DNA from 2 places in the Streptomyces sp. NPDC005533 genome. Region 2 is predicted to be linked to the other one. Evidence: riboswitches for the same ligand, from Rfam matches in the RefSeq annotation. Region 2 holds a riboswitch; the other holds the start of a gene.
The links. Region 2 has a riboswitch for guanidine ahead of ACFYP3_RS10670 (DMT family transporter). Riboswitches for the same ligand answer to the same signal wherever they lie in the genome.
Positions count from the first base shown of each region.

Region 1: linked by a shared signal. The riboswitch ahead of ACFYP3_RS05425 (Ohr family peroxiredoxin) and the one ahead of ACFYP3_RS10670 (DMT family transporter) in region 2 are both predicted to bind guanidine.

Region 1 is NZ_JBIAJH010000004.1:57,501-73,160, forward strand. It holds gene ACFYP3_RS05375 (VanZ family protein) at 1-83, opposite strand, end outside; gene ACFYP3_RS05380 (MarR family winged helix-turn-helix transcriptional regulator) at 159-620, opposite strand; gene ACFYP3_RS05385 (BlaI/MecI/CopY family transcriptional regulator) at 876-1,253, opposite strand; gene ACFYP3_RS05390 (nucleotide disphospho-sugar-binding domain-containing protein) at 1,557-2,675, shown strand; gene ACFYP3_RS05395 (SpoIIE family protein phosphatase) at 2,841-5,285, opposite strand; gene ACFYP3_RS05400 (xanthine dehydrogenase small subunit) at 5,813-7,288, shown strand; gene xdhB (xanthine dehydrogenase molybdopterin binding subunit) at 7,285-9,684, shown strand; gene xdhC (xanthine dehydrogenase accessory protein XdhC) at 9,686-10,495, shown strand; gene ACFYP3_RS05415 (type 1 glutamine amidotransferase domain-containing protein) at 10,600-11,391, opposite strand; gene ACFYP3_RS05420 (AraC family transcriptional regulator ligand-binding domain-containing protein) at 11,667-12,689, shown strand; guanidine-III (ykkC-III) riboswitch at 12,744-12,805, shown strand; gene ACFYP3_RS05425 (Ohr family peroxiredoxin) at 12,881-13,333, shown strand; gene ACFYP3_RS05430 (hypothetical protein) at 13,320-13,769, shown strand; gene ACFYP3_RS05435 (TetR/AcrR family transcriptional regulator) at 13,806-14,417, opposite strand; gene ACFYP3_RS05440 (nuclear transport factor 2 family protein) at 14,514-14,942, shown strand; gene ACFYP3_RS05445 (NmrA family NAD(P)-binding protein) at 14,939-15,660, shown strand, end outside.
Region 2 is NZ_JBIAJH010000008.1:110,653-126,312, reverse strand. It holds gene ACFYP3_RS10705 (hypothetical protein) at 1-294, shown strand, start outside; gene ACFYP3_RS10700 (DUF445 domain-containing protein) at 339-1,679, opposite strand; partial or broken gene ACFYP3_RS10695 (DUF1707 domain-containing protein) at 3,023-3,643, opposite strand; gene ACFYP3_RS10690 (ATP-binding cassette domain-containing protein) at 3,764-4,756, opposite strand; gene ACFYP3_RS10685 (ABC transporter permease) at 4,759-5,757, opposite strand; gene ACFYP3_RS10680 (ABC transporter permease) at 5,750-6,553, opposite strand; gene ACFYP3_RS10675 (transglycosylase domain-containing protein) at 6,740-9,265, shown strand; gene ACFYP3_RS10670 (DMT family transporter) at 9,282-9,602, opposite strand; guanidine-III (ykkC-III) riboswitch at 9,634-9,703, opposite strand; gene ACFYP3_RS10665 (co-chaperone GroES) at 9,756-10,097, opposite strand; gene ACFYP3_RS10660 (DUF3618 domain-containing protein) at 10,141-10,461, opposite strand; gene bcp (thioredoxin-dependent thiol peroxidase) at 10,565-11,032, shown strand; gene ACFYP3_RS10650 (HNH endonuclease) at 11,174-11,821, shown strand; gene ACFYP3_RS10645 (HNH endonuclease) at 11,818-12,306, shown strand; tRNA gene ACFYP3_RS10640 (tRNA-Leu) at 12,359-12,442, shown strand; gene rdgB (RdgB/HAM1 family non-canonical purine NTP pyrophosphatase) at 12,498-13,112, opposite strand; gene ACFYP3_RS10630 (hypothetical protein) at 13,120-13,500, opposite strand; gene rph (ribonuclease PH) at 13,627-14,352, opposite strand; gene ACFYP3_RS10620 (glucose PTS transporter subunit EIIB) at 14,448-14,681, opposite strand; gene ACFYP3_RS10615 (PTS transporter subunit EIIC) at 14,882-15,660, shown strand, end outside.

The DNA of each region.
Region 1 (15,660 bases), on a different contig from region 2:
GCCACGGCGAGGACGGCCAGGCCGAGGAGCACGGTCCGGCGCGCGCGGCGGGACGGTGCCGACCGGGATGCGGTGTGGTTCATGCCCTCATTGGAGCCGGAGGGCGGTTGCGGGGGCGTATGCGGTTTTCGATACGTTCACGATATGCGGGACGGTGCTCACCGCGCGGCGCCGGCGCGGGCGGCCGTCGCGCACACCCGTCGGAGCAGGTAGTGGAGCTGGGTGCGCTCGCCCTTGGTGAGGGAGGCCAGCAGTACGTCCTGCACCGACAGCGTGTCGTCCTGCGTCGCCGCCAGCGCCGCCGTGCCGGCCGGGGTGAGCGTCACCACCTCGTGCCGGCCGCCGATGGTGACGACCATGTCCTGGACGAGGCCCCGCGCGAGGAGGTCGCCGATCACCCGCGTGACGTCGGCCGGCGGGGCGTCCATCCGTTCGACCAGATCGCGGCGGGCGTGCGGCCCCAGGTCGGCCAGGGTCCTGAGGACCGTCAGGTGGAAAGGGCTCATCCCGCGCGCGTCCGCACGCTCGGCCAGCAGCACGTCCACGGCCCGGCCGGCCGCCGCCAGGAGATGCACGGTCTGCTCGGCGGGGCTCGACGACCCGCTCCCCCTGTCGTACACGTCGCATCCAATCACTGGGGAGGGGGCGTCACCTCCGACCCAGGACACGCGGACCCGCAGGCGCTCCGGCCTGAGGAGGCAGATGAAGTAGACCCGGCCTGAGCTTACTTGCACCCCGAGGATCGGTCTACATCGGAGTCGTCACCCGATGGGCCGGCGAGCGCGCGGGCGGACGGGGACGGGTCGCAGCAGAGGCAACCGCACCGTCCCGGTCAGCCGGCGCCGCTGCCCACGGCAGCGCCAGGGCCAGGCTCCTCAGTTGTCCTCGGCCTCCAGGAGCAGGCGCCGCAGCGCCTCCTCGTCGTCCCCGGAGAGCGAGGACACGAACCGCTTCAGCACGAGGTCGCGCCGCGGCTCCTTCTCCAGCTCGCGGCGCATGCGGCCGGCCGCCAGACCGGCGGCGTCGTCCGCGGCGGCGTAGGCGAAGCCCCTGCCCTCGCGGGTGCGGACGAGCGTACCCTTCCCGTACAGGCGGGTCAGGATCGTCGTCACCGTCGTCCTCGCCAGGTCGCGGCCGAGCGCGGCGTTGATCTGTTGCGGCGTCAAGGGACCTTCGGCGGCCCACAGGACGGCCAGCACGTCCGCGACGAGTTCACCGTGCGGACGCCTCGCGTCCGCGCCGTCCTGCACCATCCCGCTACCGCCCGCCCTGCTCGATGCATAGGTTTGCCTTGCCTTAGCCAACTCTACGGGGGCGGGCATCCCCACGGGCACGTCCTCGTGACCGCGCAGGCCGCGCGCTACGTGCTGATGTACTCCCTCGCGCGCCCCTCTCGCCGATGCGGTCCTGCGGAACGGGGAGCCCGGGGAAGCATGTCGGTCACCACGTATCGAAATCGGCTGAAATTCGCCCACCCCAGCGGAAACTGACGTCGCGGCACACGCGTTCGAAGATCTGGAAGAAGAATCATGGAGCTCCACCCAAGGAGTAACGCCGTGCGCGTACTGTTCACCGGCCCCGCTGCGGCAGGCCACCTGTTCCCGATGGTGCCGACCGCCCAGGCGCTCCAGGCCGCCGGGCACCAGGTGCTGTTCGCCGGTTCGGTCCCGCTCGACCAGCTGCGGCAGACCGGCATCCCCACCGTCGAGATTGGCGACGGCTCGTCATTGATGGAGGCCTTCCGGCGCGCCTCGGACGACACCGAGCCGCAGTTCGTCACGGACGGCAAGCACCCCGAGGACCTCCAGCGACAGGCCGCGGCCGGCTTCGCGGAGCACAGCCGGGTCACCATCGACGGCCTGCTCGCGGTCGCCACCGCCTGGCAGCCGGACCTCATCGTCCACGCCGCCTTCCAGGCCGCCGCACCCCTGGTCTCGGCGGCCCTCGACATACCCGCCGTGGTGCACAACTTCGGCGTGATGTCCGGCTTCGAGATGGTCGGCCGGCTCGCCGACGTCCTGGCGGACGAGTACCGGGCCCGCGGGCTCGAAGGCCCGGCGACCCGTACCGTCCTCGACGTCGTGCCCGCCTCCCTCGGCGGGGACGGCACCGGCCTGCGCGTCCGCTACGTCCCCTACAACGGCGGCGGCACGGTGCCCCGCGATCTCGTGGCCCGGGGCTCCCGGCCCCGGATCGCCGTCACCCTCGGTACGGTGGTGACCGCCTTCGCGGGCGTCGACCCGGTCAGCCGGGTGGTCGCCGAAGCCGCTTCCGTAGACGCCGAGTTCCTGCTCGCCGTGGGCGACACCGACCTGAGCCCGCTCGGCACCCTCCCGCCCAATGTCCGGCCCCTGCCCTGGGTGCCGCTGGCCCAACTGCTGGACACCGCCGACGCGGTCGTGCACCACGGCGGCTCCGGCACCATGCTCACCGCCGCCGCCCGGGGCGTCCCCCAGCTGATCCTCCCGCAGGGCGCCGACCACTTCATCAACGTCGACGCCGCGACGGACCTGGGCTTCGCCCTCCGCGCGAGCGGCGACAGCGTGGACGCCGACCTGCTCGGCCGCCTCGTCACCGACGACGACCTGCGCAAGGCCGCCGCCACCGTCCAGGCCGACATATCCGCGCTCCCCTCCCCCACCGACCTGGTCGCCTCCTTCGAGGCGCTCCGGTAGCGCGGGCACGCGGGCGGGGGTGACCGGGACTGGCGCCGCCCCGGCCGCACCCGCCCGCCGGGCGGCGGCCGCCCGCCCGGCCGTCCCCGCACAGCGCACGAGGCACCCGAGTCGGGTCCGTACGGTACGAGGACACGGCGAGCCCGTGCGGGCGGGGCAGCGCGCTCACTGAGGCGGGTCCGCGCGGTGCCAGGGGATCTCGGCCCACACCTGCTTGCCGCCGCTGAGCGGCACCGAGCCCCAGGCCATCGCCGTCGCCTCGACGATGAGCAGCCCGCGACCGCCGGTCGCCTCCCAGCTCACCGACACCGGTTTGACGGGGCTGCGCGGCGACGCGTCGTTCACGGCGATCCGCAGCCGGTCCGTCGACAGGGTCAGATCCATCCCCACCTCACCCTGGGTGTGCGCGATGGCGTTGGTGACCAGCTCGGACACGATCAGCAGGGCCGTGTCGAGTTCCTCCACCACTCCCCAGGCCCGCAGGGTGCGCGCGGTGAAGCGGCGCGCGTGCAGGACCGCCTTGGGCAGCCGCCACACCGTCCAGTGGCTCCGCTTCGGCCGGCCCCGGGTGCCGTCGTAGCGCAGCAGCAGCAAGGCCACGTCGTCATCGCGACGGCCCACGCGCATGACCAACTCGTCGGCCAGTCCCCCGACATCGACCGGGTCGGCCTCGGAGGTCACGTCGCACACCCGCCGCATGCCCTCGTCCAGGTGCAGCCGGGCGGACTCGACCAGACCGTCCGTCAGCAGGAGGAGCAGGGTCCCGGGGAGCAACCCGATCTCGGTCATGGGGAACTCGGCTGCCTCCAGCACGCCCAGGGGAGGGCCGCCCTCGACCGCCAGCTCCTCGGTGACGCCGTCGGGGTGGCGCAGGATCGGCGGCAGGTGGCCGGCCCGTACGACCCGGGCGATGCCCTCCTCCATGTCGAGGTCCACGTACGTACAGGTGGCGAACAGGTCGGTCTCCATGCCGACGAGCAGCCGGTTGGCCCGCGCGACGACCACGTCGGGCGGGTGGCCCTCCACCGCGTAGGCCCTGACCGCCGTGCGCATCTGGCCCATGATGGTGGCGGCTCCCGCGCTGTGCCCCTGTACGTCCCCGATGACGAGGGCCACATGGGCGTCACCGAGCGGAATGACGTCGTACCAGTCGCCGCCGACCTCCAGGCCGGCCGTCGCGGGCAGGTAGCGGGCCACGGCGACCCCGCCCGGCAGCTCCGGGAGTTTGCGGGGCAGCAGGCTGCGCTGGAGCATGGTGGCGAGTTCGTGTCCGGCGTCCAGGGCGTGGGCGCGCACCAGTGCCTGTCCCGCCAGCCCCGCGGTCGCGGTCAGCAGCGAGCGCTCCTCGGGGCCGAACCGGTGCTCCGTGGCCCACCCCACCAGGCACACGCCGATCATCCGGCCTTCGGCGGGCAGCGGCAGCACGGCGAGCCCACCGGGACCGACGCCCAGCAGCCCCGGTTCGAGATCCGCGCCGGGCGGCCACAGGCTCATGTGTCCGCCGCGCAGCGCGCTCTGCAGGGTCGGCAGGTCGCTGAGCGACACGTCGGGCCACTCGGAGCGCCACTCGGCGCGCCAGACGTCGGGCCACGCGTCGGGCTCGGGAGGGTCGAGGGCGGTGACCCTGAGCCGGTCGAGCTCCAGTTCGCCGACCGCCACCCGGCAGGCGCCGAGCGGCTCGCGCAGGGCGGCGACCACCAGTCGGCTGACCTCGCGGATCGTCGCCGCTCCCGCCAGCGTGGCCGACAGCCGCTGGACGACGGAGACCTCGTCGGCGCTGGGGCGCAGGTAGGTGGCATCGGCCACCACGCCCAGGACGCGCCGGGGGGTGCCGGCGGAGTCCACCTCCACACGGCAGCGCAGCCCGAGCCAGCGCAGCTCGCCGTTGGGCCGGCGGATGCGGAAGGCCAGCTGCTGTCCGCCCGTGGCGGCCAGCCGGTCCGGCTCCACGATCGCCATCAGTGCGGGCATGTCGTCGGGGACGGCGCAGGCGAGCAGCGTCTCCACCTGCCCGTCGAACTGCTCGGGAGGCAGCCCGAGCAGTTCGAGCACGTGCGCGTGGGCCTCCATGCGGCCGGTGCCCAGTTCCAGGATGAACGCGCCGCCCTGGTCGGGTACCAGGGACTGGCCCAGGTGTGCCTGCGGGGCCTGGCGTCCGGCGGAGCGGGCGGCCACCGATTCGAGTCCGGCGGCCACCTGATCGGCGTAGAGCTCCAGGAGGCTGCGGTCGTCGGCGCCGAAGCCGTCGTCCCCGACCTCGCCGGCGACGACCAGGCACCCGAGCTCCTGGTCGCCGTGTCCCAGCGGCAGCGCGCCCAGCGAGATCCGGGCCGGCGACGGGGGGGCACCGTTTCCGACCCGGGTGGGGACGTGGTGGGGGTCGTCCTCGATGAAGGTGGCGAGTTCCTTGGGCGTCAGCCACAGCGGGCGGCCGGAGCGGAAGGCGTTGGCGGCGGGTGAGTGGCCGGCCACGGCGAGGACGGCGGGCAGCCCGTAGAGGATCCCGCGGTTTCCGGTCAGCTCGGCCAGATGGAGTTCCCTGTCCTGGTCGGCGACCACGTAGACAGCGGCGAGCTCGGCCCCGCAGAACGCAAAGCGATGTCTGGTCACCGTCCGTGTCGCCTCCTGCCGAGGACGTCCCGCGGTACGCCCTCTCCCTCCATGCTTCGCGCCCGGGACGGTTCGGGCGAGTCGGAACGCGGTCCGCAGGAGGGGACGCCGCTACGCTGCGTGAAGCGAGTGTGACGGGAAGGGGTGCGGCGGGTTCGATGGGGACACAACTGGTTGCGCGTACGAAGACCCGCCGCACGAGGTGGCCGGCCTTCGTGGAATCGACCTGGAGCCGCTTGACCGATCAACCGGCGGCAACGTAACTTCGACCGCACCCGCCCATGAGCCGCTGGAAGGAGGCGAGGCCGGATGTCCACCTTCTCCGAACTGCCCCGCCCCGCACACCAGATCGCCTGGGCTCCGGGTCGTGTAGCGCACGGCTGCTGAACAGCCCCCCTCGCCGGAGTGCCCGTTCGTGGCCCCGGCGCCTTCTCATCTCTGCCCTCACCCACGGCACTTCCTCGTGTGCCGATGTGTCGCGCTGCGGTATGCCCTGCCGCGACCACGAAGAGAGAAAGCTCCTCTACATGGCGATTATCACGGTCAACGGGAAAGAAGCACCGATCTCACCGGCCGCACCCCACACCACGGTGCTGGATTTCCTGCGCGAGCGCGGCCTCACCGGCACCAAGGAGGGCTGCGCCGAGGGTGAGTGCGGCGCCTGCGCGGTCCTGGTGGCCCGTCCCGGGGTGAACAAGCCCACGGACTGGGTGGCGGTCAACGCCTGCCTGGTGCCCGTCGCGGCCCTCGACGGCCAGGAGGTCATCACCTCCGAGGGCCTGGCCACCGCCGCCGCGCCCGGTGAGCCGGCCGCGCTGCATCCCGTACAGGAGGAGATGGCCGTCCGCGGTGGCTCCCAATGCGGTTACTGCACACCGGGGTTCGTGTGCAGCATGGCCTCCGAGTACTACCGGCCCGACCGCTGCGCGCGGACGCAGGCGCAGCCGGAGGCCGCCGACGGCACCGCCGCCGACCCGGAGCACGGTCCGAACGGTTTCGATCTGCACGCGCTGAGCGGAAACCTGTGCCGCTGCACCGGCTACCGCCCGATCCGCGATGCCGCGTTCGCCGTCGGCACGCCCCCCGAGAACGACCCCCTGGCGCAGCGTCGCGAGCAGGCTCCGCCCGCCTCCGTCGCCACCGCGTACACCCGCGACGACCGTGCGTTCCTGCGGCCGGGCACCCTGTCCGACGCGCTGCGGCTGCTGCGCGAGCGGCCCGGGGCGGTGGTCGTCGCGGGCAGCACCGACTGGGGCGTGGAGGTGAACATCCGTGCCCGCCGGGCGGATTGCGTCGTCGCCGTCGACCGTCTGCCCGAACTGCGGGCACTGCGGGTCGAATCCGACCACGTCGAGATCGGGGCGGCACTGACGCTCACGGAGATCGAACGCCGCCTCGACGGCAGCGTCCCCCTGTTGGCAGAGCTGTTCCCCCAGTTCGCGTCCCGGCTCATCCGCAACAGCGCCACCCTCGGTGGCAACCTCGGGACCGGATCCCCCATCGGTGACAGTCCGCCGGTGCTGCTCGCGCTGGAGGCGTCGCTGGTGCTCGCCGACGCCGACGGCGAGCGCGAGGTCCCCCTCCGCGACTACTTCACCGGCTACCGGCAGAGCGTGCGCCGTCCCGGCGAGCTGATCCGCGCGGTGCGCGTCCCGCTGCCGCTGTCGCCGGTCACGGCCTTCCACAAGATCGCCAAACGGCGTTTCGACGACATCTCCAGCGTGGCGGTCGCCTTCGCGCTGGACATCGAGGACGGGACCGTACGCAAGGCACGCATCGGCCTGGGCGGTGTGGCCGCCACCCCGATCCGCGCCCTCGCCGCCGAGGCGGCCCTGGAGGGCGAGCCGTGGACGGCGGAGACCGTCGAGGCCGCCGCCCGGGTGCTGCGGGCCCAGGGCACTCCGCTGGACGATCATCGCGCCAGCGCCGGCTACCGCTCCGCGATGCTCGGCCAGAGCCTGCTGAAGATGTACGCGCGAACCACCGAGGCGGTGTCGTCATGAGCCAGTTGTCCCAACGTCCCGAAAAGCCCGTCGTCGGCCTCTCGATGCCCCACGAGAGCGCGCACCTGCACGTCACCGGCGCCGCGCTCTACACCGACGACCTCGCCCACCGCACCAAGGACGTCCTGCACGCCCACCCGGTCCAGGTGATGAAGGCCCACGGCAGGATCACCGCGCTGCACACCGCGCCCGCGCTCGCCGTGCCCGGTGTGGTCCGCGTGCTGACGGGCGCCGACGTACCCGGCGTCAACGACGCCGGGATGAAGCACGACGAACCGCTCTTCCCCGACGAGGTCATGTTCCACGGCCACGCCGTCGCCTGGGTGCTCGGCGAGACCCTGGAGGCGGCCCGGCTCGGGGCGGCGGCCGTCGAGGTGGAACTCGACGAGAAGCCCTCCGTGATCACGCTGACGGAGGCGATCGCGGCGGAGAGCTTCCACGGCGCCCGGCCCGTGATGGTGACCGGCGACGTCGACGCCGGCTTCGCCGATTCCGCGCACGTGTTCACCGGCGAATTCCAGTTCTCCGACCAGGAGCACTTCTATCTCGAGACGCACGCGGCGCTGGCCCTCGTCGACGAGAACGGTCAGATGTTCGTCCAGAGCAGCACCCAGCACCCCTCGGAGACCCAGGAGATCGTCGCGCACGTCCTCGGCGTGCACAGCCACGAGGTGACCGTGCAGTGCCTGCGGATGGGCGGCGGCTTCGGCGGCAAGGAGATGCAGCCGCACGGGTTCGCGGCGATCGCCGCGCTCGGCGCCCGGCTGACCGGCCGGCCCGTCCGGGTACGGCTCAACCGGACCCAGGACCTGACCATGTCGGGCAAGCGCCACGGGTTCCACGCCACGTGGAAGATCGGCTTCGACACCGAGGGCCGCATCCAGGCCCTGGACGCCACCCTGACCGCGGACGGCGGTTGGAGCCTGGACCTGTCCGAGCCGGTGGTCGCCCGCGCGCTGTGCCACATCGACAACACCTACTGGATTCCCCACGCCCGTGTCACCGGCCGTATCGCCAGGACCAACAAGGTCTCCAACACGGCTTTCCGCGGCTTCGGCGGACCGCAGGGCATGCTGGTGATCGAGGACATCATGGGCCGGTGCGCTCCGCTGCTGGGCCTGGATCCGATGGAGCTGCGCGAGCGCAACTTCTACCGGCAGGGCCAGTCCACGCCGTACGGGCAGCCGGTCCTGCATCCCGAACGGATCTCCACCGTCTGGCGGCAGGTCCGCGAGGACGCCGCCATCGCCGAGCGCAGGCGGGAGATCGCGGCCTTCAACGCCGCGCACCCGCACACCAAGCGGGCGCTCGCGGTCACCGGGATCAAGTTCGGCATCTCGTTCAACCTCACCGCCTTCAACCAGGCCGGCGCGCTGGTGCTGGTCTACAAGGACGGCTCGGTCCTGATCAACCACGGCGGCACCGAGATGGGGCAGGGCCTGCACACCAAGATGCTGCAGGTCGCCGCGACCACGCTGGGCATCCCGCTGCACAAGGTGCGGCTGGCCCCGACGCGCACGGACAAGGTGCCCAACACCTCTGCCACCGCCGCCAGTGCCGGGGCGGACCTCAACGGCGCGGCCGTGAAGAACGCCTGCGAGCAGATCCGCGAGCGGTTGTTGCGGGTGGCCGGCACCCAGCTCGGTGCGAACGCCTCGGACGTGCGCATCGTCGAGGGCATCGCACGCGTCCTCGGCAACGACAAGGAGCTGGCCTGGGACGAGCTGGTGCGCACCGCGTACTTCCAGCGGGTCCAGTTGTCGGCGGCCGGGTTCTACCGGACCGAGGGCCTCCACTGGGACGCGAAGGCCTTCCACGGCTCCCCGTTCAAGTACTTCTCCTACGGCGCCGCCGCGACGGAGGTGGAGGTGGACGGCTTCACCGGCGCGTACCGGATCCGGCGGGTGGACATCGTGCACGACGTCGGCGACAGCCTCTCCCCGATGATCGACATCGGTCAGGTCGAGGGCGGTTTCGTGCAGGGCGCGGGCTGGCTGACGCTGGAAGACCTGCGGTGGGACACCGGCGACGGGCCGAACCGCGGTCGGCTGCTGACCCAGGCCGCGAGCACGTACAAGCTGCCGAGCTTCTCGGAGATGCCCGAGGAGTTCCACGTCAGGCTGCTGGAGAACGCCACCGAGGAGGGCGCGGTCTACGGGTCCAAGGCGGTGGGTGAGCCTCCGCTGATGCTGGCCTTCTCGGTGCGGGAGGCCCTGCGGCAGGCGGCCGGGGAGTTCGGGCCCGCCGGAGTCAGTGTGGAACTCGCCTCCCCGGCGACACCGGAGGCGGTGTACTGGGCGATCGAGGCGGTACGCGGGGGCGGTGCGCGGCACGGCGGTCACGCCCCCGGCGCCGGCGCGGCCCGGGCCGAAGCAAGCGCCTTGAGCAATGTCTGACATGACGTGGGTGGCCGCGGTCGCGCGGTTGCGGGAACGCCGGGAACCCGGCGTGCTCGTGACCGTCGCGACCGTGCGCGGCCACGCGCCCCGCCGGGCCGGCGCCAAGCTCCTCGTCGGAGCCACCGAGACGTGGGGGTCCATCGGCGGCGGCAACATCGAGGCCGTCGCCATCGACCGGGCGCGCGAGCTGACCGGCGCGGCCCGGCCGGAGCCGGAACTGATGGAGTTCGCCCTCAACGACAAGGTCACCGGCCCGCACGGCGTCCAGTGCTGCGGCGGAGCCGTCACCGTACTGCTGGAGCCGCTGCCGGTCGTCGAGGCGGTGGCGGTCTTTGGCGTCGGGCACGTCGGCCTGGAGCTGGCCCGCGTCCTGGCCCGCCACCACCTCGATCTGCACCTGATCGACAGCCGCCCCGACATGCTGACCGGCGAACGGCTCGGCGTGCTCGCGGACGCGGTGGCGCAGGTCCACGTGCACCACACGCCGCTGCTTCCGGAGGAGGTGCTCGGGGTGCTGCCGCCCGGCACCCACGTACTGATCATGACCCACGATCACGCCGAGGACGCCGCGCTCTGCGACGCCGCCCTGCGCACCGCGGGTCTCGGCTCGATCGGACTGATCGGCTCGGCCGCCAAATGGGCGAGGTTCCGTCGGCGTCTGGCCACCGAGGGCGGCCACGACAGCGCCGCCATCGACAGGATCAAGACCCCGATCGGCATCCCCGGGATCACCGGCAAGGAGCCCGCCACGATCGCGTTGAGCGTGGCGGCGGACCTGCTGCGGACCTTCGAGAGCGCCCGGCCCTGAGGGGCGCCCCGGGCCGCACGTGCCGGGGGCGCCCTTTCGCGCGGATAAGCCGCGAACGGAGTACCGCTCGGCCGCCGGGCCCCGCGCGACGCCGGGGCCCGGCGTCAGCCCGCCCGGTGCACCGCTCCCGCCGCGTGCGCGCGGACCAGGGCCACATAGTCCGCCGCCAGGCGGTGGCAGTCGCCGGGCCACCGCGCGGAGACGTAGTTGCCGTCCTTGACGGTGAATCCCCGTCCGGGCCGGGCGGCGGTGTCGCGCACCGGCAGCGGCGGGCCGGCCAGGAAATGACGCGGATCGGCGAGCGCCGCGGTGACCTCCTGCTGCACGGTGGTGCGGTACGTGCGGTAGTAGCGCCCGAGCCAGAGCCGGGTGAGGTTCCATCCCGTCAGCTCCAGCAGGGACGTCAGTGCCGTCGTCCGCCGGCCGTGGAGGACCGAGCGCCCGGTGGCGGGGTCCTTGGCCCGGGCGGCGAGCAGCACGCCGTGGCAGACGGCTCCCACGGGCAGCCCCCGGGTGAAGAGCCGGGCGAACAGCCGCTGGGCGGTGGCGTCTTCGAGCAGCGTCCGCATGCCGGCGGCGTGCCCGCCGGGGACGAAGAGGCCCGTCAGGGCGGCCGGGTCCCGGTCCGCGTGCTCCGCGTGTTCCTCGTACGAGGAGGGGGCGAGGAAGTGGGGGTCCTCGGTGAGGCGCCGGTAGGCGGCCAGATCGGCGCGGCGGGTCATCAGCCAGGGCGACAGCCAGGAGAACCCGAGGTCCGTGAGCCGGGGGTCGGCGAGCGCGACCTTCCCGCCGGGGGTCGCGAACCGCACCTCGAAACCGGCGTCCCGCAGCGCGGCCCAGGGCACCGCCGCCTCGGTGGGGTCGTAGTCGCCTGCGGGAAGCAGGAAGAGAATCACGGCGGGTACTCCTCTGTGCGGTGGTGATCGGGGCAGCGCGCTTCCCCGGCTTCCCCGGATTCCCCGGCACTCCGCGGGCCCCTGGTCCCCGGGGTGTCCGAAGGCCGACCTTAGGAGCGGCGCGCGGCGCCGTCATCCACTCCGGCGGCCACGTCGTTGACTCCCCGGACCGCTCTCCGCAGCCGTTCCTCTGGCCCCGTTCGCCGGGCCCGCCCGTCGGCGGCCGTAGCCGGACGGTGTTGACGGGGGTGGTGCGCCCGCATTGACTGGCGACCGTGTCCGCCACCGCGTCGCCCTCCGTCACCGCGTGTTACGCCCACGCCGTCCTGAACGCGACGGCCGAGGGCGAAAGCGGGCCGTCCGCCTCCTGGGACCTGCCCACGGACCGGCTGGAGTACGGCGAGATGCGCGCCCTGTGGGACTCGGTGCTCGACGCCGGGGACGCCGGCCCGCACACCGGGCTCCTCGTGGGCGACCGCATCCGGCCCGAAGGCCTGCACATCCTGGGCCACCTCGTCCTCACCAGCGCCGGTCTCGCGGACGCCGCGCGGGCGGCCGAGCGCTACCACCCCCTGGTCAGCCAGGCGGGCACGGTGACCCTGCACCGTGCGGGCGGCGTCGGCCGGATCCGCTACCGGCCGACCGTCGCCCCGGCCGCCATGCACCCTCAGCAGGTGGAGGCGGTCGTCGCCGGCATGGTGCGGGCGGCCCGCTGGATCGCCGGCGACGACTGGGCGCCCCTGGCCGTGTCGTTCGCCCACCCGCGTGCGGGCTCGGCCGAACCCTACGCCCGGGTCCTCGGCTGCCCCGTCACCTTCGACGCCCCGGAGAACACGATCACGGTCGCCGACGAGGATCTGGACCGGCGCCGTCCGCTCTACGATCCCGCGCTGAACGCCCTGCACCGGGCCTACGCCGACCGGCTCCTGGACCAACTGTCCGCGGGCGCGACCGCGGCCGGGCGCGTACGGCGGTGGCTGGAGCACGCCGGGCTGGAGGACGCGGGTCCCGAGGGCGCCGCCAGGGAGCTCAACCTCAGCGTCCGGACGCTGCGGCGGGCCCTGCACGCGGAGGGCACGTCGTGGCGGGCGCTCCTCGACGCCGCCCGCCACGGCCGGGCCGGGCGGCTGTTGGAGACCACGGACCTGCCACTGGACCGGATCGCCCCCCTCGTCGGCCTGAGCGGCGCGACGGCCCTCGTCCGCGCGTTCACCCGGTGGGAGGGCCTGCCTCCCGGCGCGTACCGCCTGCGGCACCGGCCCGCGCCCCCGGATCCCGACGGGACCGGCGGCGGGTGAGGTACCTCACCGCGGGCGGTGCTCCGGCGGACCGTCGGCGTTGCTAGATTGTCCGGCGGCCGGATCCGAGGCCCCGGACGAGACGCGCCGTACCCGGTTACGCACGACGACGCGCGAGGTGCCGCACCAGCGGCGCCTCACGCTGTCCGTCCCCGGGCAGCGTCCTCGTCGAGCAGGATGGGCCGAACGCCATGACCGTGCCACTCACCAGCAGCCTGTACCGGACGACCGCGCATGCCGCGGGGGGCCGTACCGGGTCCGTCCGCACGGACGACGGGCGCCTGGACGTCCGTCTCGCCCCGCCGCGCAAGAAGGTCCCGGGCACCACCAACCCGGAGCAGCTGTTCGCGGCCGGTTTCGCCGCCTGCTTCACCTCCGCGCTCGCGGAGGTCGCGGCCGGCTTCGGGGCGGACGCCGGCGCCGCGCGCGTGGCCTGCGAAGTGCAGCTCGGCACCACGGACACCCCTGCGGGCTACGGCCTCGCGGTGGCCCTCACCGTCAGCCTGCCGGGGTGGCGGGCGGCGGACCTCCAGCCCCTCCTGCACCGCGCGGACGCCGTCTGCCCCTACTCGCAGGCCGTGCGCGGCAACGTCCCGCTGACGCTGCTGGCCGTGGACGACCCCGCCGCCGATGACCGCGCCTGAGCCGGTGCCGGTGGGGCCCGTCCCGGGCGGACCCGGCGTCCCGGTGCCCGCGCGCGGGGCCTGGCTGCGGCGCGGCATCAGCCGCGACGGCGGACCCCTGACCGAGGACAGCGAAGTGGTGTGGCTGCAGGTCGGGTCCTGCTACGCCGACAGTCGCGGCTTCGCCGGTACGACGTCGTTCGACGGCTCCCGGGTGCACTTCCGGCACCTGACGGGCGAGCCGGGCGAAGACACCGGCACCTTCCGACGGGAGGGGGCGAACCTCGTCGAGTGGGGCACCAACCCGGACGGCAGCACCTTCCTGGAGGTCTGGACCCCCCTGCCCGGCGCGGACGGCGTCACCGGCTCCTGGTCCGGTCCCGACCACCACGTGGTGCGCGTCGGCCGGCACGTGGTGCACGTCGACTCCCGTACGGGTACCTACTGGCGGCTGTGACGGCGCGGGGGGGGGCGCCGCCCCCGGCCGCCGGGGTCAGGTTGCGTCGGACGCACCCCGCCGGGTGCGGGTGTCGAGGATCCCGGCGGTGAACTCCGCCAGCTGCCGGCGCAGTTCCTCGCGCGGCACCCCCTTGTCCCCGGCGAGGTGGGCGACGAGGTCGGCCCGGGTGGCGGCGAGCAGCGCGTGGGCGGTGAAGTCGGTGTCGGCCGGGCCGGGGATCTGCTCCAGCAGGTCGCGCAGCAGGGCGTGCCACCGCCCGTAGTGCGCCGTCCGGTAGGGACTGTCCGCGCCGGTCCCCTCCAGGGCCAGCGCGAGGTGGCGGTTGTCGAGCTTGAAGCACAGGACGGCGTCCAGCAGGGCCGGTACGCGCCGGAGCGGCGCGGTGGTGGGCCCCAGCGGTGGCGGACCGCTCTCGACGGCGGTCCTGACCGGTTCGAGCCGTGCCTCGTACAGCGCGCCGATCAGCCCGGTGCGGTCGCCGAAGGCGCGGAAGAGCGTTCCCTTGCCGACGCCGGCCGCGGCCGCGATGTCGGCCATGGTCACGTCCTCGGGGCTCCGGCAGTGGGCGAAGAGTTCGTCGGCGGCGGCGAACACGGCTGCCCGGTTACGGGCCGCGTCCTTGCGCGGACTGCGCTGTTCGGTCATCGGGATGATCCTCCGGTTGCGATGCGGACCGGCGGTCCGTATCGTTCACGGAAGAAGCGGACCGCTGGTCCGTATCGTACGGGACGGAGTACCCCCATGCCCACGACCACCGCACCGGCGGATCTGTACCGCCACGGCCTGCGCCTGCTCCTGGCCAAGGACATCGCCGGCTGGGTCGGCCTGTGGGCCGACGACGGCGTGATGGAGTTCCCCTTCGCCCCTTCGGGTTGGCCCGATCGGCTGGACGGCCGGGAAGCCGTCGCCGCGTACATGCGCGACTACCCCGATCACATCGACCTGCACGACTTCCCCGACGTCCGGATCCACGAGAGCACCGAGCCCGGGACCATCGTGGTCGAGATGCGCGGTGTGGGCCGCCTCGTCGCGACGGACAGGCCCTTCGACATGAGGTACGTCGCCGTCGTGACCGTCCGGGACGGACGCTTCACCTCCTACCGCGACTACTGGAACCCCCTCGCCGTCCAGGCGCCCGGGACGGACTTCACGGGGAGCGGCGCCCGATGAACCCCACCGCGACCACCCTGGTCATCGGTGCCACCGGCACCACCGGCGGCCGCACCGCCGCGCAGCTGATCGCCGCCGGCCACCGCGTACGGGCCGCCGGGCGTCGCGCCACCCCGCTCCCGGGAGCGGACCCGGTCCGCTTCGACTGGTACGACCCGACCACCTTCGGCGCCGCCCTCGACGGGGTCGACCGCGCCTACCTCGTCCCGCCGATCGGAGACCCGGACCCGGCCGCGGTCATGCTGCCCTTCCTCCGGGAGGCCGTCGCCGCCGGTGTACGCCGCGCGGTCCTCCTCAGCTCCTCGGCCATCCCCGAGGGCGGGCCGGCCGTGGGGGCGGTGCACCGGGCCCTGCCCGGCCTGTTCGAGCAGTGGGCGGTCCTGCGGCCCTCCTGGTTCATGCAGAACTTCACCGGCGCGCACGCGCACGCCGACAGCATCCGCACCGAAGGGCTCATCCGGACGGCCGCCGGGACCGGCCGGGTCGGCTTCGTCGACGCCGACGACATCGCCGCCGTCGCCGTACGCGCCCTGACGGACGACCGGGCGCCCGACACCGACCTCGTCCTGACCGGCCCGGAGGCGCTCAGCCACGACGACATCGCCGCGATCGTCAGCCGGGTCACCGGCCGCCCCGTGGTCCACCACCCCTTGACCCACGAGGACATGTACGACCGGCTGGCCGCCGTGATCCCGCCGGAGTTCGCCGCCATGCTGGC
Region 2 (15,660 bases):
TTCCTCGCCACACCGGACGCGTACTGGCCCGAGGAGGGCGTGGCACTGGAGGTCGACTCCGCGGAGTACCACTACACGCGCGACGCCTGGCAGGCCACGCTGCACCGCCGGCTGCGCCTGGAGGCCCACGGCGTCCTGGTCGCCAGTACGACCCCGGCGATCCTCCGGGACCGGCCGGCGGACGTGATCGGCGCCCTGCGCTCCCTCCTCGCCCTGGGGGCGGCCCGCCCCGCGCCGCCGGGCGTCACCGCCCGCGGGCACGCCCAGCTGGAGCTGCCGCTCCCGAGGCCGTAGCCGGGGCCGGGGGCTGGGGGCCGGGGCAGGGGGCCCGGGCCCGGCTACGCCCCGAAGGCGCGGGACACCGCGTAGATCAGCAGGCCCGCCAAGGCGCCGACCACCGTGCCGTTGATCCGGATGAACTGCAGGTCACGGCCGATGTGCGCCTCGATCTTGCGGGAGGTGTGCTCGGCGTCCCAGCCCGCCACCGTGTCCGTGATCAGCGAGGTGATCTCGGTCCGGTAAGTGGTGACGACGTAGACGACCGCGCCCTCGATCCAGCCCTCCAGCTTCGCCTGCAGCCGGCCGTCGGTGGCCAGCCGCGCGCCCAGCGAGATCAGCGAGGCACGGACCCGCAGGCGCAGCTCGCTCTGCTCGTCCTCCGCCGTCGAGATGATCATCGAGCGGATCGCCGACCAGGCCGAGGCGATGACGTCCTGGACCTCGTCGCGGGCCAGGATCTCGGACTTGAGGCGCTCCACCCTCGCACGCGTCTCCGAGTCCGCCTGGAGGTCGGCGGCGAAGTCCCGCAGGAAGCGGTCCACCGCCCCGCGCGCCGGGTGCTCGGGCATGTCCCGCATCTCCGTGACGAACCGGAGCAGCTCCTTGTAGACGCGCTCGCCCACCTTGCGGTCCACGAACCGCGGGGTCCAGCCGGGGGCACCGCCCTGGACCGCGTCCGTGATCGAGTCCCCGTGCGTGACCAGCCAGTCGTAGGCCTTGGCGCAGATCAGGTCGACGGCCCGGCGGTGGCCGCCGTCCGCGACGACCCGCTCCAGGGTCTTGCCGAGGCCCGGCGCGATCTCGACGGCCTCCGCGCGCCGGGTGATCGCCTCGCCGACGACGGCCTGCACGTCGGAGTCGCGCAGGACGGTCAGCGCCCCGCGCAGGGCTGCCGCCAGCTCGGCCGTGACCCGGTCCGCGTGGGCGGGATCGGCCAGCCAGGCACCGAGGCGGCCGCCGATGCCGAGGGCGTGGAGGCGGGCGCGGACCACGTCGGACGAGAGGAAGTTCTCGCCGACGAACTCACCGAGGGTGACGCCGAGCTGGTCCTTCTTGGTCGGGATGATCGCGGTGTGCGGGATGGGCAGGCCGAGGGGCCGCTTGAAGAGGGCGGTGACGGCGAACCAGTCCGCGAGCGCGCCGACCATGCCGGCCTCGGCCGCGGCGGCCACGTACGCGGCCCAGCCGCCGGCGCCCCACGCGTGCTGGGCGTACGTGGCCAGTACGTAGACCAGCGCGACCAGGAGAAGCAGGCCCGTCGCGATGGTCTTCATCCGCCGGACACCGCGCCGGCGCTCCTCGTCCGCCGCGTTGAACACGAACGCTCCGCGGGCGGGGGGCGCGACGGGTCGGGGCTCCGGCGGCGGGGCGGTGCCTCCGGCTGTGCTGCGGTTCTCCACGTGCTCCTGCCTTCCCCCGGGGGCGCCGGTTTTGTCTGCATAGCATCCGACTCCTGGGAGGCCCGAGGAGTTCCCGCCACACCCTTTCGCTCCCGCGGGGGCTGCGGTGTGGACGCCCCCGCGCCGTCTGGCTCCCGCGCGGGCCGCCGTACGAAGGGCCCGCACCCAGCATGCCGCTCCGCGGGGGGGCCGTACGTCACGCTTCCGCGCCGTCTCGGTCCCGCGCGGGCCGCCGTACGGGAGACCCACGCCTGGCCTGCCGCTCCGCGGGGGCCGTTCGTCTCGCTCCCGCGCGGGCCCGTACGCGAGACCCCGCGCCGTCTCGGTCCCGCGCGGGCCGCCGTACGGGAGACCCACGCCTGGCCTGCCGCTCCGCGGGGGCCGTTCGTCTCGCTCCCGCGCGGGCCCGTACGCGAGACCCCGCGCCGTCTCGCTCCCGCGCGGGCCGCGGTACGGAGGGCCCGCGCCCAGCATGCCGCTCCGCGGGGGGGGGCCGTACCTCTCGCTCCCGCGCCGTCTCGCTCCCGCGCGGGCCGTCGCACGGGCGACCCGCGCCCGGCATGCCGCTCCGCGGGGGCCCGTACGGCGGCCGCCGCCGACTCGCTCCCGCACCGTGTCGGTCTGTGGGCCGAGCGAGGGTGTCGGCCCGTCGCATCAGCGGCATGAGCCGCTCGTACCGCCGCCCGCGCGGCGTGGGCCGACCGATCCGTTCCCTGCCCGGCAAGGGCAACACCCGGCAGCGGCACGTGCCGCTGCCGCGAGCCGGAGCGCCGAACCGCCGGCCAGCCGGCGCCTGAAGCCCGGGGGCTTGGGCTCCCCCCATGGCGACGGCAGCTGGCCAGCGGCAGGGCGCCCCGTCGGCGGGCCAAAGCCATGGTCCGGGCCCGCTGTCGGGCCCGGAGCAACGGCCGGCCGCAGGCCCTGGCGGCGGCGCGACGACCCGCCCACCCGGTCCCGCGCACCGCCCGGCCCGCTGCGAAGCGCCCCGGTCGACGGGCCGAGCCCTGCCCGATCCGGGCAGGGCCCGGGCAGCACGCCCTGGCACACCGCGCCCGACAGCCGGCCCCGGCAACAGGCCCGGGCAGCACGCCCCGCAGCAGGCCCGGGCACGGGCCCGGCACCGCGCACCGCAACACGCCCGGCAGCGGGCCTGGGCAGCCGGTCCGTCACCGCGCCCGACAGCCGGCCCGGGCAACGCGCCCGGGCAGCAGGCGTAGGCAGCGGGCCCAGGCAGCGGGCCCGGCACCACCCCGCACGGCAGCAGGGCCGGCCCCCGCGCACCGCAGGCAGTCGTCGGACCGGCGTTACAGCTCCTTGCGGAGGGGTGGGCCCGTTACCGGGGTTTTGGGGGGCTTGACCTTGATCTCCACGCCGCCCCAGAAGGCGAAGCCCGTGACGACGACCCGTGGGGCGCCCGGCACGGACGGGCCCGGGCTGTGGCGCTGATCGAAGGCGCCCATGAAGCCGAAGCCCCGTACGTCGAGCTCCACCCCCGGCGGCACCGTGATCTCGATGCCGCCCATGATCGCGACGCAGTTGATCACCACCTCGCGCTGTGCGAAGTCCGCCTCGCGCAGGTCCAGCTCGCCGCCGCCCCAGAACGCCACCGCGTCGAACCGCGCGGGCACCGTCCACCGGCCCTTGCGCTGGAACCCCGACATGACCGCGACTGCGAGCGTGGAGGTCCCCGCCCCGCCGATCCGCCCCGGCCACGGCGCTGCCGCCGACCCGGCAGCCGGGACCGGCTGCGCGGTCGGCCCCGCCGCCGCCGGCAGGTCACGCGTCAGCGGTTCCAGTTCCGCGTACGTCCGGGACTTGTACGCCGCCTCCAGCCGCTCCTCGAATTCCTCCATGTCGAGCCGGCCCTCGGCGACGGCGTCCCGCAGACGCTCCGCCACCCGGTCCCGGTCCGCATCCGACGCCCTCAGCTCCGGCAACGGCTTCTCCGGCCGATCGTCACTCATGCGGACCAGACTATGCACGGTTTCCCGGGAGTTGTACGGGCAGGACCTGGGCACGTCCCTGAGATCGACCCCGGTTTTCCCCTGACCCGGTCGGTCGACCGGCCCGCTCCGGGCGGGGGCTCAGCCGCGGCCCGCGTACATGCGCGCGATCACGTCCTCGATGTCCGGCTCCCGCACCGACAGGTCCACCAGCGGGTACTCCGCCGCCACCGCCGCCACCAGCGGGGCCGCCGACGTCCCCGCCGGGAACGCCAGCCACTGCCGCGGCCCCTCCACCTTCACCACCCGCGCACCCGCCACCTCGATCGGCGCGAGCTCCCGCTCCAGGTCCACCACCAACGTCCGCTCGCTCGCCCCCGCCGAGCCCTCCGAGCCCTCCGAACCCGCCGCGTGCAGACCGTCCAGCACCCCGTCGTACATCAGCCGCCCGTGGTCGATCACCATCACCCGCTCGCACAACTGCTCGATGTCCTGGAGGTCGTGCGTGGTCAGCAGCACCGTCGTCCCGAGCTCCTCGTTCAACTGCCGCAGGAAGCCCCGTACCTTCGCCTTGCTCACCACGTCGAGCCCGATCGTCGGCTCGTCCAGGTACAGCACCTCCGGATCGTGCAGCAGCGCCGCCGCGATGTCCCCGCGCATCCGCTGCCCGAGCGACAGCTGCCGTACCGGTACGTCGAGCAGCTCGGCCAGGTCCAGCCGGTCCACGCAGCGTTCCAGGTTCTCCGCGAACCGCGCCGCCGGGATCCGGTACATCCGCCGCATCAGCCCGTACGAGTCCTTCAGCGGCAGGTCCCACCACAGCGTGGTGCGCTGCCCGAAGACCACCCCGATCCGGTGCGCGAGGCGCATCCGCTCCCGCGACGGGTCGATGCCCGCGACCCGCAGCCGGCCGCCGCTCGGGGTCAGGATGCCCGTCAGCATCTTGATGGTGGTCGACTTCCCGGCGCCGTTGGGCCCGATGTAGCCGACCATCTCGCCCCGCGCGACCTCGAAGCTGATCCCGTCCACCGCCCGCACCCGGCGTTTCTCCCGGCGCATCAGGCCCACCCGGCGCCGTACGTCGAAGACCTTCTCGACCCCGTCCAGCGAGATCAGCGCATCCGTGTCAGCCACGACTAGCTCCCCGTGCTTCGGTACGAACGGACTCCCGCGCGCCACGCCAGCGACGCGGGCAGGAACACCACGAAGGCCACCAGCGGGCTCAGGTACGCGACCCACCCGGGCAGTCCCAGCGGATCCGGCCGCCCCAGCACGTACAGCGCGGGCAGCCAGTTGACGAAGGCGAGCGGCACGATGAAGGTGACCCCGCGCAGCAGGTCCTTGGCGAAGATCGTCGGCGGGTACTGGAGCATCGTGCAGCCGCCGTAGGTGAAGGAGTTCTGCACCTCGGCCGCGTCCCCGGCGATGAACTGGAAGGCCGCCCCCGTCACCATCACCGCCGCGAAGATCGCCGCCCCGGCCACCACCATCACAGGCACCATCAGCGCCCTCCCGGCCGTCCAGTCCACGTCCAGGGACCAGAGCGCCCAGCCCAGCACCCCGAGCCCCTGCACGACCCGGCCCAGCCGGCGCAGCGCGAACCGGTCCGCCGCCACCTGCGCGAGCACCGGGACGGGACGCACCAGCATCGTGTCCAGCGAGCCGTCCCGGATCCGGGCGCCGATCCGGTCGGTGTTCCCCATCAGCAGGTCCGCGAGGCCCAGGGAGGCCGAGCAGGATCCGTACAGGAGGGCGGTCTCGGGCAGCGTGAAGCCGCCGAGGACGTCCACGTGGGAGAACATGATGAAGATCGTGACGAAGTCGAGGAGGGTGATCGCGGCGTTCCCGAAGGCGGACAGCGCGAAGGACGCCCGGTACGTCATCGTCGAGCGGATCCACATCGCCACGATCAGGCCGTAGCCGCGCAGCCCCTCGCGGACCTGCCGTACGCGGGCGGACCCGCCGAGCGGGCCCACCCCGGACGCCGCCCCCGGCACGGTCCCCGGGGCCGTCAACTCCGGCGCCGGCGAGGCCTCGACGGCCTTCACGGCTTTCACGGCCTCACCGGTCCCGGTCCCGACCCCGGCTCCGGCTCCGGCTCCGGCTCCGGCACCCACTGCCTCCGCCTCAGCCACCCTGGACCACCACCTTCCGCGTCGCGGCCGACTGCAGCAGCCGCCCCGCCCCCAGCAGTACGAGCGCCCACCCGGCCTGGAACCCCAGCGCCCCGGCCGCGCCCCCGGCCCCCGCGTGCTTGTCGAGCAGGACGTCCAGGGGCACCTGGAGCATCGCCGACCACGGCAGGGCGCGCACGAACTCGCCGAAGCCGCCCGGGAAGACGGTCAGCGGCAGCAGCATCCCGGAGAAGAAGATCGAGACGACGGTCGCCATCATGTTGATGCCGGACCCGTCCATCAGCCAGAAGGCCAGCAGCCCCAGCAGGTAGCGCAGCGCGAAGCTCACCACGAGCCCGAGCGCGACCGAGACCAGGAACAGCAGCCAGCGCAGCGGATCGGTGGGCAGCGCCAGCCGGAACACCAGCGCCCCCGCCGCCAACGGGACCAGCCCGCGCCCCAGCAGCTGGAAGGCGGCCCGCCCCATGTCGGCGGCGAGCCACCACATCTGGAGGTCCGCCGGCCGGTACAGGTCGACGGCGATGTCGCCCGTGCGCACCCGCTCCTGGATCTCCTCCTGGAAGCCGCCCCCGATCAACGCCCCTGCGGCGAGCAGCGACTGGCTCACCCACACGAAGGTGAGGGCCTGCGCCTGGTCGTAGCCGCCGAGCCCGGGGCGCTCGTCCCACAGCGCGATGTACGTGTACGCCACGATGAAACCGAAGGTGGTGTTGGTGAAGACCCCGGCCGCCGTCGCCGTTCCGTAGGTGGCGTACCGCCTGAATCCGCCTGCCGCGACCGCCAGGTAGAGACGCACTCTCCGGCGCACCGTATCCCTCCGTTTTCCACGTCGTTCCTACGTCGGCCAAAGCGCGCGAGCTTAGTGCGGAGGGGCGATCCACGCGACCGATTTACGCCCGTCCGGAGCGGAATCACCGGCCATCGGGTAGACACCATGAGGTACAGAAGTGGATATTTCGAACGGCGTCGAGGAGTCCTGGAGATGAGCGACCAGTCACCACCCCCGGGCTGGACCCCTCGTGACCCGGACACCCCGCCCGAAGCACGCCGACCCCGGGCGAACCAGCGGCCCCGGCAGCAACCGGCGGACCGGCAAGCGGGGGCCACGCCGCCCCAGGCCCAACCGCAGCCCCAGCCGCAGCCCGGGCCGCAACCCGGGCCGCCCGCACCGGGGAAGAAGCGCCACCGTCAGCGCACCGGCTGGCGCCGCCTCATCCCCACCTGGCGCATGGTCCTGGGCGCCGTCCTGCTGCTGGCCCTGCTGATCGGCGGCGCCCTCGTGGCCGGCTACCTGCTGGTCGACATCCCGCCGGCCAACGCCGCCGCCACCGCCCAGTCCAACGTCTACCTCTATTCCGACGGCTCGCAGATCGCCCGCGACGGCGAGGTCAACCGCGTCAACGTGCCGCTCTCCCAGATCCCGCGGACCGTGCAGGAAGCCGTACTGGCCGCCGAGGACCGGGACTTCTACTCCGAACGGGCGGTGGACCCCAAGGCGATGCTCCGCGCCGCCTGGAACACCGCGACCGGCAAGGGCACCCAGTCCGGCTCCACCATCACCCAGCAGTACGTCAAGAACTACTACCTGGGCCAGGAACAGACGATCAAACGCAAGGTCAAAGAGTTCTTCATCGCGATCAAACTCGGCCGCGAGAAGTCGAAGGACTACATCCTCGAGGGCTACCTGAACACCAGCTACTTCGGCCGCAACGCCTACGGCATCCAGGCCGCCGCCCAGGCCTACTACGGCAAGGACGTCAGCAACCTCACCACCGCCGAGGGCGCCTACCTCGCCACCCTGCTCAACTCCCCCAGCGCCTTCGACGTGGTCGCCCACCCCCAGAGCCGCGCCCGCGCCCTCGCCCGCTGGAACTACGTACTCGACGGCATGGTCAAGAAGGGCTGGCTGTCCGAGACCGAACGCGCCACGACGCAGTTCCCCGAGCCCGGCAAGGTCCGCGCGGCCGCGGGCCTGTCCGGCCAGCGCGGCTACCTCGTGGAAGCGATCAAGGACTACATCGTCGAGAACAAGATCCTCGACGACAAGACCCTCGCCGAGGGCGGCTACCGGATCACCTCCACCATCGACAAGCGCCGCCAGAGCGCCTTCGTCGAGGCCGTCGACGACCAGATGATCGGCAAACTCGATCCGGAGACGCGCAAGGCGGACCGGCTGGTGCGGGCCGGCGGGGTCTCCATCGACCCGGCCACCGGCAAGGTCGTCGCCATGTACGGCGGCATCGACTACACCAAGCAGTACGTCAACAACGCGACCCGGCACGACTACCAGGTCGCCTCCACCTTCAAACCGTTCGTCTTCGCGTCCGCCGTCGAGAACGGCTCCCGCACCCAGGACGGCCGCCGGATCACCCCGAACACCGTCTACAACGGCGACAACAGGCGCCCCGTCATCGGCGGCCGGATCCGCTTCAACCCCGAGAACGAGGGCCAGGTCTCGTACGGGAACATCACCGTCAACACCGCCACCGACCTCTCCGTCAACGCCGTGTACGCACAGATGGTCGTCGACGTCGGCACCGGCAAGGTCAAGAAGACCGCCATCGACCTCGGCATCCCCGAGGACACCCCGAACTTCGTCACGGGCCCCGCCATGGCACTCGGCACGATGCAGGCCAGCGTCCTGGACATGACCCAGGCCTACGCGACCCTCGCCGACCACGGCCGACGCACCCCGTACACCTTCCTGGAGAAGATCACCAAGGGCGGCGACACGATCGGCCTGCCCGAGCGCACCCCCACGCAGGCCATCAGCCGCGAGGCCGCCGACACCACCACCTCCATGCTGGTCAGCGTCGTGGACAACGGCACCGGTACGGCGGCCCTCGCCGCCGGACACCCGGCCGCCGGCAAGACCGGCACCGGCGAACTGGACCGCTCGGCCTGGTTCGCGGCCTACACCCCGAACCTGGTCACGGTCGTCTCGATGATGGGCCAGGACCCCGACACCGGAACCCTGCAGTCGCTCTACGGAGCCCTGGGCGAACCCCGGATCGGCGGTGGCGGCTACCCGGCCCGGATCTGGGCCGCGTACACGAAGACCGCGCTGGAGGGCACCGACCCCGTCGACTTCGACCTGGACCTTCAGCCGGGCGCGGCGCAGCCCCCGCCGCCGCCCTCCCCGGAGTCCAACCCCCCGCAGGAGACGCCGGACGACGAACTCACGCCCACGCCTCCGCGCCGGCCGTCACCGCCGACGGGCGGACGGGACAACGGCGGCCAGAACCAAGGGGGTCAGGACAACGGCGGCCGGACGCAGGGCGGCCAGGACCAGGGAGGACAGAACAACGGGGGCCAGAACAACGGAGGCCAGGCCCAGGGCGGGCAGGACAACGGGGGTCAGGACAACGGCGGCCGGACGCAGGGCGGGCAGGACAACGGCGGCGCCACCCAGGGAACCCAGGGAACCCAGGGGACGACGGGCACCCAGGGCGCCGACGGCGGCCCGGCCGAGGGCCTGCGCCCGCCACCGTCGGCGTTCCTGGAATGACGGCCGGCGCGGGCGGTCAGTGACCGGAGGTCACCTTCAGCCCGACCACGGCGACCAGCAGCAGACCGATGAAGAAGATCCGGGAGGCGGTGACGGGCTCGCCCAGCACCGCCATGCCGAGCACGGCCGCACCGGCGGCGCCGATGCCCACCCACACCCCGTACGCGGTACCGATGGGCAGGGTCCGCGCGGCGTAGGACAGCAGCACCATGCTGGTGACGATGCCGGCGCCCGTGAACACGCTCGGCCAGAGCCGGGTGAAGCCGTCGGTGAACTTCATGCCGATCGACCAGCCGACTTCGACCACACCGGCGACAACGAGAAGAACCCAGGCCATGACGGCACCTCCGAGACATCGAGCGATACGGGGTGCGTCGTCTTGTCGTACCCGGTACGGCGCGTCTCGTCGGGTTCTCCTCCACCGTAGCAAAGGGCGGCGAAAAGGGCCGGTGACCAAGGCCACCAGCCCTTTCGGCTCAGTGAGGCGCGCTCACAGGTACAGACCGGTGGAGTCCTCCGACCCCTCCAGCCGCTCCGCGGCCACCGCGTGCAGGTCCCGCTCGCGCATCAGCACGTACGTCGCGCCCCGCACCTCGACCTCGGCGCGGTCCTCGGGGTCGTACAGGACCCGGTCCCCGGGCTCGACCGTCCGTACGTTCTGCCCGACCGCGACCACCTCGGCCCAGGCCAGCCGCTTGCCCACCGCGGCCGTCGCCGGAATCAGGATGCCGCCGCCCGAGCGCCGCTCGCCCTCCGGCAGGTCGGACTTCACGAGCACGCGGTCGTGCAGCATGCGGATGGGCAGCTTGTCGTGGGTGGTGTTCTCGCTCACGCCCCGAACCTACCTGTCCGCGCCCGCCCCGTGCCGCTCAGGGTCACGCGCGCCTGCGTCGTCCCGACAGGACAACCACACCGACCACGCCGACCGCGAGGAGGGCGACCGGCACGATCCGCTCGGGACGCGGAGTCCCGTCTTCGTGGCGCAGGCCGTCCCGCAGGTCCGTCACGACACGGTTCACCGCGGCGAAGGCCCGCCCGGCCGTGTGGTCGACGGTCGAGACGACCTTGGCCCGCGCATCCCCGATGATCGTCTTCGGGTGCACGCGCACGCCGATCTCGTCGAGCGTCTCGGCGAGCTGCTCGCGGCGGCGGACGATGTCCGCCTCGATCTGTGCGGGGGTCCTGGCTTCGGGCACCGCGCTGCCTCCGTCGTCGTGGTCCGGTGGGGGTAGTCCCCGGTGAACAGTCTGTCAGCTTAGTCTCGGGACGTACCGATCCCCTCTTGAGGAGACTGTCCAGATGAGCGAGCGACTTCAGCCGGGCGACACCGCCCCCGCCTTCACCCTGCCCGACGCGGACGGCAACGAGGTCTCGCTCGCCGAGCACAAGGGCCGCAAGGTGATCGTCTACTTCTACCCGGCCGCCCTGACCCCGGGCTGCACCAAGCAGGCCTGCGACTTCACGGACAATCTGGACGTCCTGGCGACGGCGGGCTACGACGTCATCGGGGTCTCCCCGGACAAGCCGGAGAAGCTGGCGAAGTTCCGCGAGAAGGAGCACCTGAAGGTCACCCTGGTCGGCGACCCGGAGAAGGAGACCCTGACGGCGTACGGCGCGTACGGCGAGAAGAAGCTGTACGGCAAGACGGTCACCGGGGTCATCCGCTCCACGGTGGTCGTCGACGAGGAGGGCAAGGTCGAGCACGCCTTCTACAACGTCAAGGCCACGGGCCACGTAGCCAAGATCATCAAGGACCTGGGCATCTGACCCGGCCCCTGCCGCACCGGCCCGCACCCGCTCGGGTGCGGGCCGGAGTGCCTATCGGACGAGACTGCTCGTAACCGTCCGACTATCGGTCCGTTACTCCGTACGAGGGTCGCACGTGCGACCTGGAACGGAGGGGCCGGGATGCCGATCAGCCCGTACACGCGGGAACGCCTGGCGGAGGCGGCACGTACGTCACGGACGCTGGAGGAGGCGCTGAAGCAACTGGGAGTCGATCCGAAGAGCAGCTCGCGCGCATACATACGCAGGCGCATGAACCAGCTCGGAGTGGACGTCTCTCACTTCGAGCGGGACGGAAACCGCTGGACACGCGCCGTTCTGGAGGAGGCGGTCAACGCCTCCAGCAACATGTACGAGGTGCTGCGACGCCTAGGACTCGACGCGGTGGGAGGGCACCATGCCCACATCAGCCGCCGGGTCCGCGCGCTGGGCATCGACACGTCGCATTTCACCGGCCCGTCCCGAACGGACCGGATGCGAGACAACAACCGACGGCGCGCAGCCGACGAGATCCTCCGTGAGGACCACACTCCGCATGCCAGGCGCACTCCGAACACGATGCTCCGGCGCTCTCTGCTTGAGCTCGGCATCGAGGAGCGTTGCGCCGATTGCGGTATCTCCGCAGTCTGGATGGCTGAACCCCTCCCCTTGGAGGTCGACCACATCAACGGCGACTGGCGCGACAACCGTCGGGAAAACCTGCGGCTGCTGTGCCCCAACTGCCACTCCACGACAGACTCGTACCGCGGCCGGGGCAAGGGGCGGGTATGAAAAGCCACCGCCACGATCGGCCCTCACGAGAAGAACTGGCGCAGGCCATCACCAAGTCGGCCGGTATCGCCGGAACGCTCCGGGCACTGGGATTCCCCGACCACGGCGGGCAGCGTGCCCACTTGCGCAAATGGATCGCAGAGGAGGGACACGACACGTCGCACTTCCTCGGCCAAGGGCATCAACGCGGTAAGGCCGGGACCAGGCCGCTCAAGGCCGCAGAGGAAATCCTCGTCACCCGAAACGGAAAACAGCGAACACGCACCGACCTCCTGCGGCGAGCCCTTCGGGACATCGGCACCCCGGACCGCTGCGCACGATGCGGCACACCTCCCGAGTGGCGGGGGCGTCCCATGACGCTGGAAGTGGACCACATCAACGGCGACCGGAGCGACGACCGTCGGGAGAACCTGCGACTGCTCTGCCCCAACTGCCATGCCATCACCGGCACCTGGTGTCGAGGAGGCAGCCGCCCCTCGACATAACCGATCTTCATCAACCGCCCTGGCCGCCTGCGGCTATCATGGCAGGCGGCTAGCGGCGGTGGCGCAACGGCGACGCAGCAGACTTAGGATCTGTGGCCCGTGAAACGGCTTGAGGGTTCGAATCCCTTCCGCCGCACACAAACGGCCTGCGAATCGAAGGATTGATTCGCAGGCCGTTCTCGTACCCGGGCTCAGCTCAGGAGGGCGCGGACGAAGGGGACCAGGGCGCGGAACGCCTGTCCCCGGTGGGAGATGGCGTTCTTCTCCGCGGCCGTCATCTCCGCGCACGTCCGCGTCTCCCCCAGGGGCTGGAGAACCGGGTCGTAGCCGAAGCCGCCCGTGCCGGACGGGGTGTGGCGGAGGGTGCCGAGCAGGCGGCCCTCGACCACGCGCTCCGTGCCGTCGGGCAGGGCGAGGGCGGCCGCGCAGAAGAAGTGGGCGCCGCGGTGCTCGTCGGCGATGTCGCCGAGCTGGGCCAGCAGCAGGTCGAGGTTGGCCTTGTCGTCGCCGTGCGTGCCGGCCCAGCGGGCGGAGAAGATGCCGGGGGCGCCGTTCAGGACGTCCACGCAGAGGCCGGAGTCGTCGGCGACGGCCGGGAGCCCGGTGGCCTGCGCGAGGGCGTGGGCCTTGAGGAGGGCGTTCTCGGCGAAGGTGACCCCGGTCTCCTTGACGTCCGGGATCTCCGGGTACGCGTCCGCGCCGACCAGCTCGTGCGGCAGGCCGGCGTCGGACAGGATGGCGCGGAGTTCGGAGACTTTGCCCGCGTTGCGGGTGGCCAGGATCAGGCGGCTGGGCGTCGAGGTCATGCGTCCATTATCCCGGGGTGCAGACCTTGGAGATCTCGCCGGCCGCGTCCGCGACGGGCTGGATGTCCGGGACGGTGTTGCCGCTCTCGATGGAGGCGCGGACGTTCTTGACCGCCGTGCTCATCGAGTCGATGGCCTTGCCCAGGTCGGCGTTGTCCGTCTGGTCGCCGATCTTCTTGAGGTTCGCCTCGATCTGGTTGAGCGCGTTCTGGGCGTCCTGGGGGCTGTTGCCCGCCTGGGAGACCGCCTGCTGGAGGTCGTTGGCGCCGTCGGTGATGGCCACCGCCGTGTTCGCGCAGTCCATGGCCGTGGAGATCGCGTCGCAGGCGGACAGGGCCGGGACGGTCAGTACGGCGGCCACGGCTATGGCCGCGATGCGGAGCTTCATGCGGTTCTCCCCCGGGAGCAGTGTTCGGATGCGTGGACGGGCGCACGGCTGTGACACCGTGCGCCCGTGTGGTGCTAGACGCCGGGCCGGGCCCGGCGGTTGCCGCCCCGGGGAGCGGACGCCCGCCTACAGTGCGAGCGCGCCCAGCTGGATGGCCTCCAGGTCCGCGCAGCCGCCGGCGGCGAGGTCGAGGAGGGCGTTGAGCTCCTTGCGGTCGAAGGGCTCGCCCTCGGCGGTGCCCTGGACCTCGACGAAGCGGCCGTCGCCGGTGCAGACCACGTTCATGTCGGTCTCGGCGCGCACGTCCTCCTCGTAGCAGAGGTCGAGGAGCGGGACGCCGTCGACGATGCCGACGCTGACGGCGGCGACGGTGCCGGTGAGCGGCTTGCGGCCGGCCTTGATGAGCTTCTTCTGCTGGCCCCACGCGACGGCGTCGGCGAGGGCGACGTAGGCGCCGGTGATGGCGGCGGTGCGGGTGCCGCCGTCGGCCTGGAGGACGTCGCAGTCCAGGACGATGGTGTTCTCGCCGAGGGCCTTGTAGTCGATGACGGCGCGCAGCGAGCGGCCGATGAGGCGGGAGATCTCGTGGGTGCGGCCGCCGATCTTGCCGCGTACGGATTCGCGGTCGCCGCGGGTGTTGGTGGAGCGGGGCAGCATCGAGTACTCGGAGGTGACCCAGCCTTCGCCGCTGCCCTTGCGCCAGCGCGGGACGCCTTCGGTGAAGGAGGCGGTGCAGAAGACCTTGGTGTCTCCGAAGGAGATGAGGACGGAGCCCTCGGCGTGCTTGCTCCATCCGCGTTCGATGGTGACCGGGCGGAGCTGTTCGGGCGTACGGCCGTCGATGCGAGACATGGCTCCGAGCCTAGTCCCTGCGGGGGAACGCAAGGACCCCGTCCGGGTGGTTCCGGGACGGGGTCCGCTGTGTGAAGGGCCCTAGGGGGTCCGGATCACATCATGTCCTCGATGTCGGCGGCGATCGGGTCGGCGTCGGTGCCGATGACGACCTGGACGGCGGTGCCCATCCGGACGACGCCGTGGGCGCCGGCGGCCTTGAGCGCGGCCTCGTCGACGAGGTCGGGGTTGACGACCTCGGTGCGCAGGCGGGTGATGCAGCCCTCGACCTCTTCGATGTTCTCGATGCCGCCGAGCCCGGCGACGATCTTCTCAGCCTTGGTGGCCATGTGTTTCTCCCTGAGTTCTACGAAGAACGACCTGCACGATCCGCTTTGTCACGGTAACGCACGGTTGGCCCATCTACGCGAGCGCATGACCCGGGTCTGCCGAATCATGACGATCAGCAGCAGCCTGCCCCGTGACTGGTCTACACCAGTGTGCCGCACGTGCTGCCGCTGCCAAAACGGGCCGTTCAGGAGGGACTCCGATGAGTGCGAGCAGCGCCGCGGCAGCACCGCGGCAGCAGAAGTGGTGGAGCGGCTTGTACCCGGGGCTGCAGAAGATGGGGCGGAGCCTGCAGCTGCCGATCGCGGTGCTGCCCGCGGCCGGACTCCTCAACGGGCTCGGGCAGCCCGGCGTCTTCGGCGAGGAGGGCCTGAACTGGACCATCGTGTCCAGGGTGATGGTGGCGGCGGGCGGCGCCCTGCTGAACGCGGACCTCGGCCTACCACTGCTCTTCTGCATCGGCGTCGCGATCGGCATGGCCAAGAAGGCCGACGGCTCGACGGCCCTCGCGGCGGTGGCGGGCTTCCTCGTCTACCGGGGCGTGCTGCACGCCTTCCCCAAGACGTGCCCGGTCGGCACCACGGACATCGGCGGAGGCTGCCTGGGGCCGAACAACACCTTCGTGGAGTTCACGTACCAGAACCCCGGAGTGTTCGGCGGCATCGTCATGGGCCTGCTCGCCGCCTGGTTCTGGCAGCGCTTCCACCGGGTCAAGCTGGTCGACTGGCTGGGCTTCTTCAACGGCCGCCGGCTGGTCCCGATCATCATGTCGTTCGTGGCGATCGGGTTCGCGGCGCTCTGCCTGTGGATCTGGCCGCCCGTGGGCAGCGCGCTGGAGAGCTTCTCCGACTGGCTGGTGGGGCTGGGCTCCTGGGGTGCCGGGATCTTCGGCGTCGCCAACCGCGCGCTGCTGGTGATCGGCCTGCACCAGTTCCTGAACGTTCCGGTGTGGTTCCAGTTCGGCAGCTACACCAAGCCGGA